Regions from separate parts of the Nocardioides sp. NBC_00163 genome, predicted to be linked through region 3. Evidence: riboswitches for the same ligand, from Rfam matches in the RefSeq annotation. Region 3 holds a riboswitch; each other region holds the start of a gene.

Region 1 (3,492 bases), 210 kb from region 3:
CATCACCGCCCGGCGCCGCTCGCCGCCGGAGAGCCGCTCGCACGGGTCGTCGATGCGGTCGGCGAGGCCGACGGCGTCGAGAGCCGCCCGGACGATCTCGCGCTCCTGCCGTCCGCCCCGGGACCAGGGCCGGGTGCGGGGCACCCGGCCCAGCGCCACCATCTCCCCGACGAGCAGCTCGGCGGAGACGACCTCCTCCTGGGGGACGTACGCCATCCGCCGGGCGCGTTCACGCGAGCCGATCCGGGCCGTCTCGTGGAGCCGGCCGGTCTCGTCGGCGAGATGGGCCAGCCCGGCGCTGGGCCGCAGAACCCCGGCGAGGATACGCAGCAGGGTCGACTTGCCCACGCCGTTCACCCCCACGATCCCTAGGCGGGTGCCCACCGGCACGTCCAGATCGACATCGCGAAGCACCTCGCGCTCGCCCAGCCGGGCCGCGACCCCTCGCAGCCGTAGCGCGGGCTGGAAGTGGTCGCTCATCGGTCACCGCCGAAGCGGTACTGACCGCGGCCGAGCAGCAGCAGGAAGAGCGGCGCGCCGACGACGCCGGTGACCACACCCAGCGGGATCTCCTGGGGGCGGGCCACCACCCGGGCGAGCACGTCGACCCACAGCAGGAACAGCCCGCCACCCAGGGCGGCGACCGGGAGCACCACCCGGTGCTGGGCGCCCACGAGCAGCCGGGCCGCGTGCGGCACGATCAGCCCGACGAACCCGATCCCACCGCTGACCGCGACCAGGACCCCGACCAGCACGGCCAGCGCGACGAACAGAGTCGTACGCAGCGCCGCGACGTTCACACCGAGCGCGGCAGCGGTCTCGGGGCCGGCGGCCAAGGCGTCCAGCCAACGGTGCAGCGCCAGCATTGCGAGCCCGAGGACGAGACTGAGGACCGCGGGCAGCCACAGCTTCTCCCAGCTGGCGCCACCGACGCTGCCGAGCATCCAGAACATCACCGAGTCGGCCGCGCGCGGATCATCGCTCATGAAGACCAGGAACGAGGCGATCGCGGAGAGCCCCGAGGAGAGCACGACACCCGAGAGCACCAACCGGATCGGGGTCAGACCACCTTGCGCGGTGGCCACCAGCCACACCAGCATGGCCGAGCCGACCGCCCCGAGCAGCGCGCCGCCGGAGACCGCATAGATGCCGAGGCCGCCCAGCGCCCCGGTGGTGATCGCCGCAGTCGCTCCCACCGAGGCGCCCGAGCTGATCCCGAGCAGGAACGGGTCGGCGAGCGGGTTACGGACCAGGGTCTGCATGCCGGCGCCGGCGACGGCGAGGCCGGCGCCCACGGCGAGCGCCATCAGCGCCCTGGGGACGCGCAGCTCCCACACGATCACGTCCCACTTCCCCGGGGCGTCGCCCTGGAGCCGGTCGCCGACGGTCGCGACGACCTCACCGATCGGTATCCGCTCGGACCCGAAGGCCAGGGACGCGACGGCGCTGAGCGCCGAGGCGAGCAGCAGCCCGGCCACCAGCGGCACGAACGGGACTCGTCGTCTCCCCTCACGAGCACGGCGCGGGCTCAGGGTCTCGCGGGACAGCGTTTCCACGGCGGTCGGCCTCTCAGGTCCTCTGGACCCTGGTCGCGAGGGCCGTGACGTACATCTGAGCCGACAGGTTTTCGGACTCGGGTTCACCCGGCGACGCCGCCTTCCCAGGGACTCGGTCCCCAGTGGCTTCCTGGTCGTCGCCGTCGCCCTCACCGCTGCGCGCCAGTCCCGGATTCACACCGGAGTTCCCTGGCATCCATCAGGATGCGTTCGACTCGGCGCAGAGGCTAGCACGGGCTGCGGAGACGGTGTCGGGGAAGTTTCCGACGACACGGCAGAACACAAGATCTAGGAAGTTGCATTGGTGTAATTCCCGCATATAGTGGTCCTCGCAGCTGGTTCTCCCACCTCGGCGACGGGGCGGGAGAGGCAAGAGGGAACCCGGTGTGAGTCCGGGACTGCCCCGCAGCGGTGAGTGGGAACGACCGCCGTCACGAAGCACTGGGAGCAAGCCGGCTCCTGGGAAGCGACGGCCACTAGGACCGAGCACGATGACGCCCACGAGTCCGAAGACCTGCCAGTGCCCACCTCATGGTGGGGTCCGCGACCTCGAGGGAAGGTCAGGGGATCGAGCGAGCACCACGTGACCGGGTCCGCCCGGCGCGCTGCCGCCGTCCTCCCTGCCCCGGCACGGATGCACGAGACATCCAGCGGGCCGGGGGCCCGCGTGAGCAAGGGGCATGGGGCTTGATCGACACCGAGGGTCTACCGATCCGCACCGAGAAGTCGGCGTACGTCTTCGACTATCCGATGGCCGAGGACCTGGCGAAGAAGCAGCGGAGCATCTTCTGGACCGCCGAGGAGATCCCGGTCGAGAACGACAAGCAGGACTTCCTGGTCAACATGACCGACGCCGAGCAGGCCGCGGTCAAGACGACGCTGAAGCTGTTCACCATCTACGAGCTGATCCTCGGCGGCGAGGTGTGGGGCGACCGGCTCTTCCACGCGTTCCCGCGGCCCGAGGTCCAGATGATGACCAACGCCTTCTCGTTCGCCGAGCTGAACATGCACGCGCCGTTCTACGCGAAGCTCAACAAGGTGCTCATGATCGACACCGAGGAGTTCTACGACTCCTACAAGAACGACCCGGTGCTGGCCGAGCGGATCCAGTTCGTGTGGGACGCGATCGCAGACGAGGACCTGCTCTACGCGCTGAGCGTCTTCACGCTGATGGAGAACTGCGTCCTCTACTCCAACTTCGCCTTCCTCAAGCACTTCCAGTCCGGCGGGAAGAACCTGCTGCAGAACGTGATCAGCGGCATCAACTTCTCCGCCCGCGACGAGAACCTGCACGCCACCGGCGGCGCCTGGCTGTTCAACACCACCCTCGACGAGTACGCCGCCACCGTCCCTGCCGACAAGTTCGAGGCCGAGCGCGACGACCTCTTCGCGAGGGTCCGTGGCGTCGCCGAGCACCTCTACGCCCACGAGGCCCGGATCGTCGAGATGCTCTTCGACGACGGGCCGATCGCCGGCATCGACCAGGCCGACCTGGAGACCTTCGTGAGGTCCCGCATCGACATGACCCTGGAGAACATGCGGATGGAGCCGCTGTTCAACGTCGAGGCCAACCCGATCGCCGAATGGTTCTACAGCGGCATCAACGGCACCCAGTTCCACGACTTCTTCCAGGTCACCGGCAACGAATACAACCGCAACATCGGCGAGACGGAGTTCAGCTTCTAATGAGCAACAGCAACTGGGAGGCGCTCTCTGCCGAGCGCAAGGCCCTGCAGGCCGAGGGCATCGTGCCCGCCTTCATGACCACGGCGGGTTACGCCATGTTCAAGGCCAAGTACACCGTCGCCGACCAGAGCGTGCGGGAACGCTACGAGACCATCGCCAGCACCGCCGGCGATCTCGCCGACGAGATGTACCCCCGCGAGGACGGCGTCTCCTGGACGGAGCGGTTCTTCGAGGCGATCTGGAACGGCTG
Region 2 (3,492 bases), 230 kb from region 3:
TGACGTCGTCGGAGAGGTCGAGCGCCTTGTCGAGCGCGGCCGCGGCGTCGTAGGCCTGCACCGAGTAGACCGTCGGGGTGGCGTCGTACGCCTTGCGGTAGTCCTTCACGAAGGCGTCGTTCATCAGCGAGTCCATCGCATCGCTGTAGTGCAGCGCGGTGCGTACGCCGGACGCGGTGCTGCCCAGCGCGGACAGCACGTCGCCCTCGGTGAGGAAGCCCGGGCCGTAGAGTCTGGTGCTCTTGGCCAGCCCGGACTCGCGGTACTGCTGCACGAACGCCTCCGCCTCCTTGCCGGCATAGGCGGCGAAGATCGCGTCCGCGCCCGAGTCCTTCGCCTTGTCGAAGAGCCCCGACCACTCCTCGGTCACGCCGGCCGGCGTGTAGCTCTGACCCGCCACGCTGCTGCCGGCCGCCTCCAGGGCGATCATGAAGCTGTCGGAGAACTCGTGACCGGCCGCGTCGTCGGAGCCGATGACGTACGCCGTGCCTCGGTCGGTCTCCTGGGCGACCGCCTTCCCGAGGGCGCCGCCGATGTCAGAGTTGGTGGAGGACGTACGCCACAGGTAGTCGGAGCCGTCGGTGAGCTGGTCGGCGCCGGCGCCGGTCACGATCAGCGGCGTCTCGCTGTTGTTCGCGACGTCCTTGGCCGCGAGCGCCGTCTCCGAGCTCACCAACCCGACGACCGCCTGGACCTCGTCGTCCTGGATCAGCCTGGTCACTGCGGCGACGCCGGTCTCGGCCCGGTCGCCCTCGTCGGCCTCGACGACGTCGATCAGCCGGCCGCCGAGCTTCCCGCCGTGCTGGTCGAGGTAGAGGTCGAAGCCTCGTGACATGTCGGTGCCGATCGACTTGTGGACGCCGGAGGTCGGCACCACCAGACCGATCGAGACCTTCGCCTCCGAGGTCGTGGCGCAGGCTGTCAAACCGAGCGCGAGCGCCGGGATGGGCGCGAGAACGAAGAGCTGCCGGCGAGCCGAGCCTGTCACGGGAGACTCCATCTGTGGGGGTGGCCTCGGGAGATTTCGAGTAGCCGAACACTGGCACAGACCGCGGCCGGGCGGTGAGCAATTCGGCGCCGTGTCCGCAAGTCGGTAGTCTCGCCCTGCCAGTCGTACTCCATGCCTGATGGGGTCAGGGAACCCGGTGAAAGTCCGGGACTGACGCGCAGCGGTGAGGATGACGGGCGGGGCACGCCCTCCTTCCGGGGAGGGCAGCCACTGGAGCCTGGCTCCGGGAAGGCGCTCCGTTCCGATCGATTCCGAGTCCGAAGACCTGCTGGCTCTGGCGGCGCCCGCCGCCAGGTCACCACGTGCCCCGCGCAAGGGCACATGACGCAGAGCAGGTGTCCTGATGGCGCGAGTCCGAACCGACCGGTGCCCCGGAGTCGGTCGTCCATGGGCGGCCGAGGACGGCCTGCTGGTGCGGCTGCGCCTGATCGGCGGGTCCGTCTCGTCCGCCGCGCTGCTCTCGCTGATCTCCGTGGCGGAGACCTACGGCGACGGGCGGATCTATCTCACCGGTCGCGCCAACCTGCAGGTGCGCGGCCTGCCGAGTCTCGACGGCGGGCTGCCCGGCGAGGTGCTCACCGCGCTGAAGGCGACCGGTCTGGTTCCGGCGCAGACCCACGAGCTCGTACGCAACGTGATGGTCTCTCCGCAGACCGGGCTCGCCGGGGGCCGCGCCGACCTGCGCGGCGTCGCGGCATCGCTGGACCGGCTGCTGTGCGCCTCGCCGCGGCTGGCCGCGCTGCCGGGGCGGTTCCTCTTCGTGCTCGACGACGGTCGCGGCGACCTGGTCTCGCGGGAGTGCGACCTCGGGCTGGTGGCCCTGTCCGCCGTCGAGGGTCAGCTCCGGGTCGGTGACTCGTGGGGGCCCGTCGTACCGCTCACCGAGGCCGCGTCCCGGCTGGTCTCGCTCGCTGCCCGCTTCTTGGACGTACGCGGCGAGGGGCCGTCCGCGCCCTGGCACGTCGCCGAGCTGGACGCACCGATGGTCGAGCCGGTCGCGGCCGACGCTCGGGTGCCGGCCGAGGCCGATGAGCTCGGCTTCGGGCAGGTGCCCGGTGGCGAGCACGTCGCCGCCCCGGACGGAGCCCTGGACCGGGCCGCGGTCGCTGCCCTGGCGGAACGAGCGCCGGCGGTCGTGGTGACACCGTGGCGCGGCGTACTCGTGCCCTCGCCGCAGGTGCGCCCGACCCGCCGCTACGACTACATCGACCACGGGCCGGCGATCTACGTCGACTCCTTCGCGACCATCCGGCGCGAGGCGGACCTCTCCGCGGTGCCGGCCGACGCCGAGCGGCTCGCGGTGCGGATGATCCACGGCAGCGGGCAGGTCGATCTCGCCTCCGACCTGGTCATCCACCCCGGCCTGGTGAAGGCCGCGCGGGGCGCGCTGGAGGCCGGGGCGCCGATCCTGTGCGACGCGACGATGGTCGCCACCGGCGTCACCCGCAGCCGGCTCCCGCGCGACAACGAGGTGCTCTGCATGCTCGGTGACGACCGGGTCCCGGCGCTCGCCCGCGAGTGGGCGACGACCCGTACCGCCGCCGCGCTGTCGCTGTGGGAGCCCTACCTCGAGGGCGCGGTGGTCGCCATCGGCAACGCCCCGACGGCGCTCTTCCATCTGCTCGAGATGATCCTCGACGGCGGTCCGCGGCCGGCCGCGATCGTCGGCTGCCCGGTCGGCTTCATCGGCGCGGCCGAGTCGAAGGAGGCGCTCGCCTCGTTCGCCGCCGATCACGGCATCGACATCCCCTTCGTCACCGTCCGGGGCCGCCGCGGCGGCTCCGCGATGACGTCCTCCGCCCTCAACGCACTCGCCCAGGAGCAGGAATGAGCACGGATGTACGCGGGCGGTTCACTGTTGTCGGCATCGGTCCCGGCGATCCCGAGCTGATCACCCTCAAGGCCGCCCGGCTGATCGGCGCGGCCCCCGTGATCGCCTACCACGCAGGGGTGCGCAAGCAGTCGCACGCTCGCAGGATCGCGTCCTCGCTGATCCCCGCGGAGGCGATCGAGGAGGAGCTGCGCTACCCGGTCACCACCGGCACCACCTCGCACCCGGGCGGCTATGTCGGGGCGATGGCCGAGTTCTACGAGTCCTGCGCGGTCCGGCTCTCCGCTCACCTCGACGCCGGCCGCGACGTGGTCCTGCTCGCCGAGGGCGACCCGCTCTTCTACGGCTCCTCGATGTATCTCCACGACCGCTTCAAGGAGGTCTACTCGACCGAGGTCGTGCCGGGCGTCCCCGCCTTCGCGGCCGCCACCGCCGCCGTCTCGACGCCGCTGGTGCGCCAGACCGACGTCCTCACGGTGCTGCCTGGGACCCTGCCCGAGCCCGAGCTCGCCCGTCGCCTGGCCGACACCGAGGCCGCGATCATCATGAAGCTCGGCCGGACCTTCCCGGCGGTCCGTTCCGCGCTCGCGGCTGCCGGGCGGCTCGAAGGTGCCTGGTACGTCGAGCGCGCCTCGCAGCCCGAGGAGCGCTG
Region 3 (3,492 bases):
CCGGATGCGCGTGACGTCGACGCCGAGCGAAGCCGCCGCGTCGTTGCCGAACGCGAACGCGTCCATCCACCCGGCGCCCGCGACGCAGCAGAGCAGCCCGCCGAGCACGATCACCCCGCAGACGAGTACGTCGGTCCAGCTCGCCGAGGAGAGCGACCCGAGCAGCCAGAAGAGCACTCCGCGCGTCTGCTCGGCGTCGGCCGCGGTGAACACGATGAACGAGGTGAGTGCCGAGAAGAGCTGGGTGGCGGCGATGCCGGCCAGCACGAGCCGGTCGGTGGTGCCGCCGGCGAGCGAGGCGAGCAGCAGCACGAGCGCGAACGAGACGAGCGCGCCCGCGAACGCCCCGGTGGAGAGACCGATCGCGCCCGAGCCGACGCCGAGCACGACGACCGCGACCGCCCCGGTGGAGGCTCCCGAGGAGATGCCGAGCACGAACGGGTCGGCGAGCGGGTTGCGCAGCAGCGACTGCAGGATCACTCCGCAGATCGCCAGTCCGGCCCCGCAGATCCCGGCCAGCAACGTACGCGGCAGCCGCAGGTCCCACACGATGCTCTGCTGGAGCAGAGTGAGGTCGGAGAGCCCGAGCCCGGCTCGGTCGGCCACGACGCCGTAGACGTCGGCGACGCTCAGGTCGGAGGGCCCGACGGTGATGGCGCCGGCGACCGAGGCCAGCACCACCAGCGGCGCCACCAGCAGGACGCCGGCGCGGGGGAGGCGTACGGGCATCAGCGGAGGTCGAGGTCGGCCAGCTGGTCCGCGACGTTCTCGACCGCGTAGACGGTGCGGATCGAGGGGTTGAGCTCGGCTCCGGAGAGCGTCACGAAGCGATCGTTCTGGACCGCGTCCATCCGGGCGGTGACCGGGTTGCTCTTCAGGTAGTCGATCTTGGCGCGTGCGGTCTCGGCGGTCTGGCTCTTGCGGGTCAGGTCGCCGAGGACGATGACATCGGGGTTGCGCTCGGCGACGGTCTCCCAGTTGATCTGCGGCCACTCGTCGGTGGTGTCGTCGAAGACGTTCTCGATGCCGAGGGTGCGGCCGATGATCCCCGGGCCGCCGCAGCAGCCGGCCAGATAGGGCGACTCGGAGTTGGCGAACCAGTACATGGCGCTCACCTCGCCTTCCGGCGCCTCGGTCCGGGCGGTCTCCAGCCGCTTCGACAGGTCGGCGACGAGCTCCTCGCCCCGCTCGGGGACGCCGAAGATCCGCGCCAGGTCGGTGATCTCCTGGAAGATCGTGTCGATCTCGAGGGCGTCGTGGCGGGTGCCGTCGTCATCGCCCTCGTTGTCCTTGAGGCACTCGGCGGGGGAGAGGTAGGAGCCGACGCCGAGCTTCTCCAGGTCCTCGGGCGTGGTCACCCCGCCCTCGCCCAGCGTGCTGATGAAGGAGGCCGTGACGAAGTCCGGCTCGGCCTCCAGGACGCGCTCGTAGGAGGGCGCGTTCTCGGCCAACCGGGGCACGCCCTTGTTGTCCGCGGCCAGCGAGTCGAGCACCGGGTCGGTCCAGGTCGCGGTGCCGGCCATCCGGTCGGCCAGTCCGAGCGAGAGCAGGATCTCCGTGGAGCCCTGGTTGAGCGAGACGACGCGCTCGGGCGGTGCCTCGAGGGTGATCTCGCGCCCGCAGTTGGTCAGGGTGAGCGGGAAGCCGGTGGTGTCGGCGGCCGCCTGCTGTGCGCCGGAGGGCTGGTTGGCGGCGCAGCCGGCCAGTGCGGAGCAGAGCACCAGGACGGTGCTCGCGGTGAACGTTCGGATGGTGCGGGAGAGGTGCACGTCGGTCCTCGAGCTGGTCGCGGGCTGGTGCGCGTCGCCCGTCCTGACCGGCAGCGGTCTGCTGCAGGGCCAGCAGGTCTTCGGACTCGGGATCGACCGGCGCGAGACGCCTTCCCAGGCCCGAGGGCCCAGTGGCACAGTGTCCCGTCCGTCACCCACACCGCTGCGCGTCAGTCCCGGACTCTCACCGGGTTCCCGTGCCGGGACTACGTCCCGAGCGGCTGGCTCCAAGACCGTAGCAGGGGGCCCCGCCCCCGTGGGGGACGACCTCAGCCCTCGCGATGGGCGCTCAGCCCGTCCTCCCCGGGCGCGACCGAGTCGTGGAGTCTGATCGTGTGGTCGTAGTGCTCCTCGGCCATCGGCCGGTAGTCGATCCGCGGCTCCGTCATCACGCCCTCGAGACGTACGCTCAGATCGGCCTCGATCCGCGCCATGACCTGGGCGTCGATGGTGTCGGTGTCCGTGATCAGGTGCGGGCGCAGCGGTTCCATCCCGGTGTACCAGAACGTGCCGTGCAGAAGGGGCCACAGGACGTCCTCGATGTCGCCGCTGATCCCGCGCGGACCCAGCGTCGCGGCCCGGTCACCGGCGGTGACGATCGTCAGCGCGCGCTTGCCGATCAGGCCGCCCTTGCCGTACTTGAGCGGCTTGCCGGTCTCCGGATCCGGTACGTCGAAGGCGAACCCCGACTCGAAGACCCGGTCGATCCAGCCCTTGAGGATGGCCGGCACCGAATACCACCACAGCGGGAACTGCACGACCAGCAGATCGGCCTCCCGCAGCCGGTCCTGGTGGCGGCGTACGTCGGCCTCGCCCCGCTCCACCAGAAGTGGATTGAAACCTTCTCGATAGAGGTCGATCTCGTCGACGCTCCAGCCGGCCGCGCCGAGCGCGTCCACGCCGATCTCGCGCAGCCGTCCGTTGAGTGATGACGCGTGCGGATGTGCCCATACCCAGAGTGCGTGCATGGGGCTCTGAACGCCGTCTGACGCGGAGGGATTCCCGACTGGATCCGGGCGGGCGCCGACGCGGTCTGATGACAAAGTCCGGATCTCGCTCAAATTAGCGGCCTCAGAGTGTTGACGTATGTGATTGCCATCACTAGCGTAAACCAGGCTTGAAACCTTTCAATTCGAGGAGCTGCCCATGCCGGACACACCCGCCGCACTGGAGCTGCGGGACGTGGCCAAGTCCTTCGGCCCCGTACGCGCCCTCCGGTCCGGAAGCCTCCGGGTCGAGGCCGGATCCATCCACGCGCTCGTGGGGGAGAACGGTGCCGGGAAGTCGACCCTGGTCAAGATCGTCGCCGGGCTCTACCGCCGCGACGCCGGCGACTACCTGCTCTCCGGAGAACAGGTCGACTTCCGCAACACCGCCGACGCCAAGCAGGCCGGGGTTGCGGTCATCTACCAGGAGCCGACCCTCTTCCCCGACCTCTCGGTCACCGAGAACATCTTCATGGGACGCCAGCCGACCAACCGCTGGGGCAAGATCGACCGCGCCGCGATGCGCACCGAGGTCGTCGAGCTCTTCGCCAGGCTCGGCGTCCCGATCGAGCCCGACCGTCCGACCGAGGGCCTCTCGATCGCCGACCAGCAGCTGATCGAGATCGCCAAGGCGCTCTCGCTCGACGCCAAGGTCCTGATCATGGACGAGCCGACCGCCGCCCTGTCGGGCAACGAGGTCGAGCGGCTGATGAGCGTGGCGCGCACGCTGCGCGACC
Region 4 (3,492 bases), 220 kb from region 3:
GTCTGCTCGCCGGCTCGAGCGAGGGTGCCATGGTCATGATCGGGGCCTCGGGCGAGGTACAGCTTCGGGCCAAAGCGGTGGTCGCTGAGACGAGCCGCCCGGTCGCGGTCACCTGGGAGGTACGACTCGACGACACCCGCCACGCCGTTCGGTGGGGCATGCGGGCCCTGGCCCTGGTCGCCGAGCAGGTCATCCGCGCTTCTGAGGACGGCATCGTGTGGTGTGCCGCGCACCAGTCGGAGCTGTGCCTGCACGCCGACCCGATGCTGCGCCGGTTCGCGGACGAACAGCTGCTGGCGCCGCTCATGGAGGAGACTCCGAAACGGCGCCTGGCGCTCGCCGAGACCATGTTGGTCTGGCTGCGTACCCGCCCCAGCGCCCCCGTCGTCGCCGAGCACCTCATGGTCCACGAGCAGACCGTGCGCCACCGGCTCAGGCGTATCAAAGACCTCTTCGGCGACCGTCTCAGCGACCCGTCAGAGACCGTCGGGCTGCTCGCGGCCCTCGAGTCGACCACCCCGCGGTGGCGCCGCGACCTCGCCGGCTGACCTCACCCGACGGAGTGGGTCCACTGGGTGACCGACCGGGCCGGGGTCCAGCCGGTGAAGGTGCCGATCGGGGCGGAGGTCTCGACCGCGATCCGGGTGAGCTCTCCGCCGTGTGCCTGGTAGGCGGTGGCGAGGAGCTGCTCGGTCTCCAGGGTGACGCCGTGGACCACGAGCCGGCCGCCGGGGCGGAGGGCTCGCAGACAGGTGTCGAGTACGCCGGGGCGGGTCGCGCCGCCGCCGATGAAGATCGCGTCGGGGGTGGGGAGGTCGGCCAGGGCATCGGGGGCGCGGCCCTCGACGACGGTGAGGCCAGGTACGCCGAGGTGGGTGGCGTTGCGGGCGATCCTGGCCGCTCGGTCTGGGTTGGCCTCGATCGCCGTCGTGGTGCAGGCGGGGTGGGTGCGCATCCACTCGATGCCTACCGAGCCTGCGCCTGCGCCGACGTCCCAGAGGTGCTGACCCGGGACCGGGGCGAGGCGGGCCAGTGCGGAGGCCCGTAGGTCGCGCTTGGTCAGCTGGCCGTCGTGCTCGAAGGCGTCGTCGGGGAGGCCGGCAGCCCAGCCGAAGAGTGGTGCGCCTACGCACTCGATCGCCACGATGTTGAGGCGGGGCGACTCGCCGACCCACGCCGAGGCGGATGCGGTCCGGGTGCTCTCGGTATCCGCGCCGAGCTCGCCCAGGACGGTCATCATCGAGGCTCCGAAACCTGTGGTGACCAGCAGGTTCGCGACCTGTTCAGGAGTGGACTCGTCCGAGGAGAGTGCGAGGATCCGGCGGCCGGGGGCGAGCTCGCGCGCGACCAGCGAGACGTCGCGGCCGACGAGGCTGACGGCCACACACGACTCGGCGGCCCAGCCCATCCGGGCGCGGGCGAGGGCGACGGAGGAGACGGCCGGTTCGATGCGTACGTTCTCCCGACCGAGAAGCGAGATCAGGGTCGTTCCGATGCCGGAGACGAGCGGGTCGCCCGAGGCCAGCGCGACGACGGGCGCGTCGCCTGGCAGCGAATCGAGGAGAGCCGGGAGCCCCTCGCGCAGCGGTGACGGCCAGGGTTCGCGCCGCTGGCCGGGGACGTCCGGGACGAGGTCGAGATGGCGCTTGCCGCCGAGGAGGACGGCGGAGTCCCGGATCAGCTGCTGGTGACGTACGGGGATCTCGTCCCAACCTCCGGCACCGATGCCCACCACGACGATCATGAGGCCAGACGCTACAGTGGCCGCTCAGGCGCGAGGTGCCCCGACTGCCCAGTCATCGGCTCTGTCACAGGAGCTGGTGAGGACGGTGGGAAGGGAGAATCTGGGAAGCCGGTGAGAATCCGGCACAGGCCCGCTGCGGTGAACGAGCCCCCTCGTGGGGACTCGACAAGTCCGAAGACCGGCCCCGCGTCCATCCAATCCAAGCGATAGGGAGCGGGAGCCTCTCCATGCCGGTTCATTACCCATTTTCTGCCGTCCTCGGCTGCCAGGCCGATGACCTCGACGACATGGGCCTCGCGCTCGTGCTCACCACGATCTCCCCGGAGATCGGCGGAGTCCTGGTCCGTGGCGAGAAAGGGACTGCGAAGTCGACGGCCGTACGCGGTCTGGCGGCCGTGCTGCCTTCGATCTCGGTCTACGCCGGGGATCGGTTCTCGATCGACCCGGCCGACCCGTCCGCGGAGTCGCCTGACGGGCCCTTCGGGTCCGCCGCCGTCGAGGAGAGCCGGCCCGTGCGCCTGGTCGAGCTCCCGGTAGGGGCTACCGAGGACCGGGTCGTCGGCTCGCTCCACCTGGAGAGCGCGCTGTCGCGCGGTGCGGTCGAGTTCGAGCCGGGGCTGCTCGCGCGAGCCCACCGCGGCCTGCTCTACGTCGACGAGGTCAACCTGCTCCACGACCATCTCGTCGACCTGTTGCTGGACGCGGCGGCGATGGGCCGGGTCAGCGTCGAGCGGGACGGCGTCTCGGTCGAGCACGCCGCCCGGTTCGTGCTGATCGGCACCATGAACCCCGAGGAGGGCGAGCTGCGCCCGCAGCTCCTGGACCGCTTCGGGCTCACGGTCGAGGTGGCCGCGCCGCGGGATCCGGCGCTGCGCGCCGAGGTCGTACGCCGCCGGATGGCCTTCGACCTGGACGCTCCCGCGTTCGTCGAGCGCTACGTGGCCGCAGAGCGCGACCTGACCGCACGGGTCTCCACCGCGCGCGCCCTCGTCGGGAAGGTCCGGCTCACCGCGCCCGGGCTGCTCAAGATCGCCGAGGTCTGCGCGGCGTTCGAGGTCGACGGGCTGCGCGCCGACATCGTCACCGCCCGCACCGCGGTCGCGCACGCCGCCTGGGCCGGTCGCTCCGAGGTCACCCGCGAAGACATCCGCCGGGCTGCTCTGCTGGCGCTCCCGCATCGGCGCCGTCGCAACCCCTTCGACGCGCCCGGGCTCGACGAGGACCTGCTCGACCGCATCCTCGGCGACGAGGAGCTGCCGCCCGAGCCGCCGGAGGGCGGGCCGGAGCACGACGACCCGCAGGACGGACCGCAGGACGGACCCGAGTCCGAGCCGGAGGTCGGGCCGGCCGAGAGCTCCCACGAGGACTCCTCGGAGACCGAGCCCGCCGAGACTTCTCAGGAGGAGACCTCGACAAAGGACGAGGCGCCGCCCAGCCCGTCCGCGGGGAACACCTCGACGACTGCCGCAGGCACCGCGTACCGCCCCCGCCTCCTGACGGTGACCGGCCTGGGCGCCGGCCGCACCGGCGGCCGGAGCAAGGCGATCGGCAGCAGCGGCCGCCGGATCGGCGCCAGCGTGAGCACCCGCGGCTCGCTCCACCTCGTCGAGACGCTCAAGGCGGCCGCGGGCAAGCAGGGCGCCCGCCCGCGCACCTCATCGAAGGTCGAGCTGCGGATCGAGGACCTCCGCACGGCGGTCCGTGAGGGCCGGGAGGCCAACCTGGTGCTCTTCTGCGTGGACGCCTCC

The links. A riboswitch is a leader RNA that binds a small molecule or an ion and turns the genes downstream of it on or off. The one in region 3 is predicted to bind cobalamin.
Region 1: another riboswitch for cobalamin. It lies ahead of OG801_RS07035 (FecCD family ABC transporter permease); the one in region 3 lies ahead of OG801_RS06000 (ABC transporter substrate-binding protein).
Region 2: another riboswitch for cobalamin. It lies ahead of OG801_RS07140 (nitrite reductase); the one in region 3 lies ahead of OG801_RS06000 (ABC transporter substrate-binding protein).
Region 4: another riboswitch for cobalamin. It lies ahead of OG801_RS07070 (magnesium chelatase subunit D family protein); the one in region 3 lies ahead of OG801_RS06000 (ABC transporter substrate-binding protein).

Annotation. Positions count from the first base shown of each region.
Region 1 covers NZ_CP108155.1:1,462,319-1,465,810, forward strand. The annotation lists gene OG801_RS07030 (ABC transporter ATP-binding protein) at 1-480, opposite strand, end outside; gene OG801_RS07035 (FecCD family ABC transporter permease) at 477-1,487, opposite strand; cobalamin riboswitch at 1,601-1,786, opposite strand; cobalamin riboswitch at 1,876-2,093, shown strand; gene OG801_RS07040 (ribonucleotide-diphosphate reductase subunit beta) at 2,244-3,242, shown strand; gene OG801_RS07045 (ribonucleotide reductase N-terminal alpha domain-containing protein) at 3,242-3,492, shown strand, end outside.
Region 2 covers NZ_CP108155.1:1,484,423-1,487,914, reverse strand. The annotation lists gene OG801_RS07145 (ABC transporter substrate-binding protein) at 1-988, opposite strand, end outside; cobalamin riboswitch at 1,092-1,297, shown strand; partial or broken gene OG801_RS07140 (nitrite reductase) at 1,353-1,493, shown strand; gene OG801_RS07135 (precorrin-8X methylmutase) at 2,187-2,840, shown strand; gene cobJ (precorrin-3B C(17)-methyltransferase) at 2,837-3,492, shown strand, end outside.
Region 3 covers NZ_CP108155.1:1,254,558-1,258,049, reverse strand. The annotation lists gene OG801_RS06005 (FecCD family ABC transporter permease) at 1-729, opposite strand, end outside; gene OG801_RS06000 (ABC transporter substrate-binding protein) at 729-1,769, opposite strand; cobalamin riboswitch at 1,823-2,010, opposite strand; gene OG801_RS05995 (NAD(P)H-dependent oxidoreductase) at 2,039-2,737, opposite strand; gene OG801_RS05990 (sugar ABC transporter ATP-binding protein) at 2,916-3,492, shown strand, end outside.
Region 4 covers NZ_CP108155.1:1,472,689-1,476,180, reverse strand. The annotation lists gene OG801_RS07080 (helix-turn-helix domain-containing protein) at 1-548, shown strand, start outside; gene cbiE (precorrin-6y C5,15-methyltransferase (decarboxylating) subunit CbiE) at 551-1,744, opposite strand; cobalamin riboswitch at 1,807-1,946, shown strand; gene OG801_RS07070 (magnesium chelatase subunit D family protein) at 1,972-3,492, shown strand, end outside.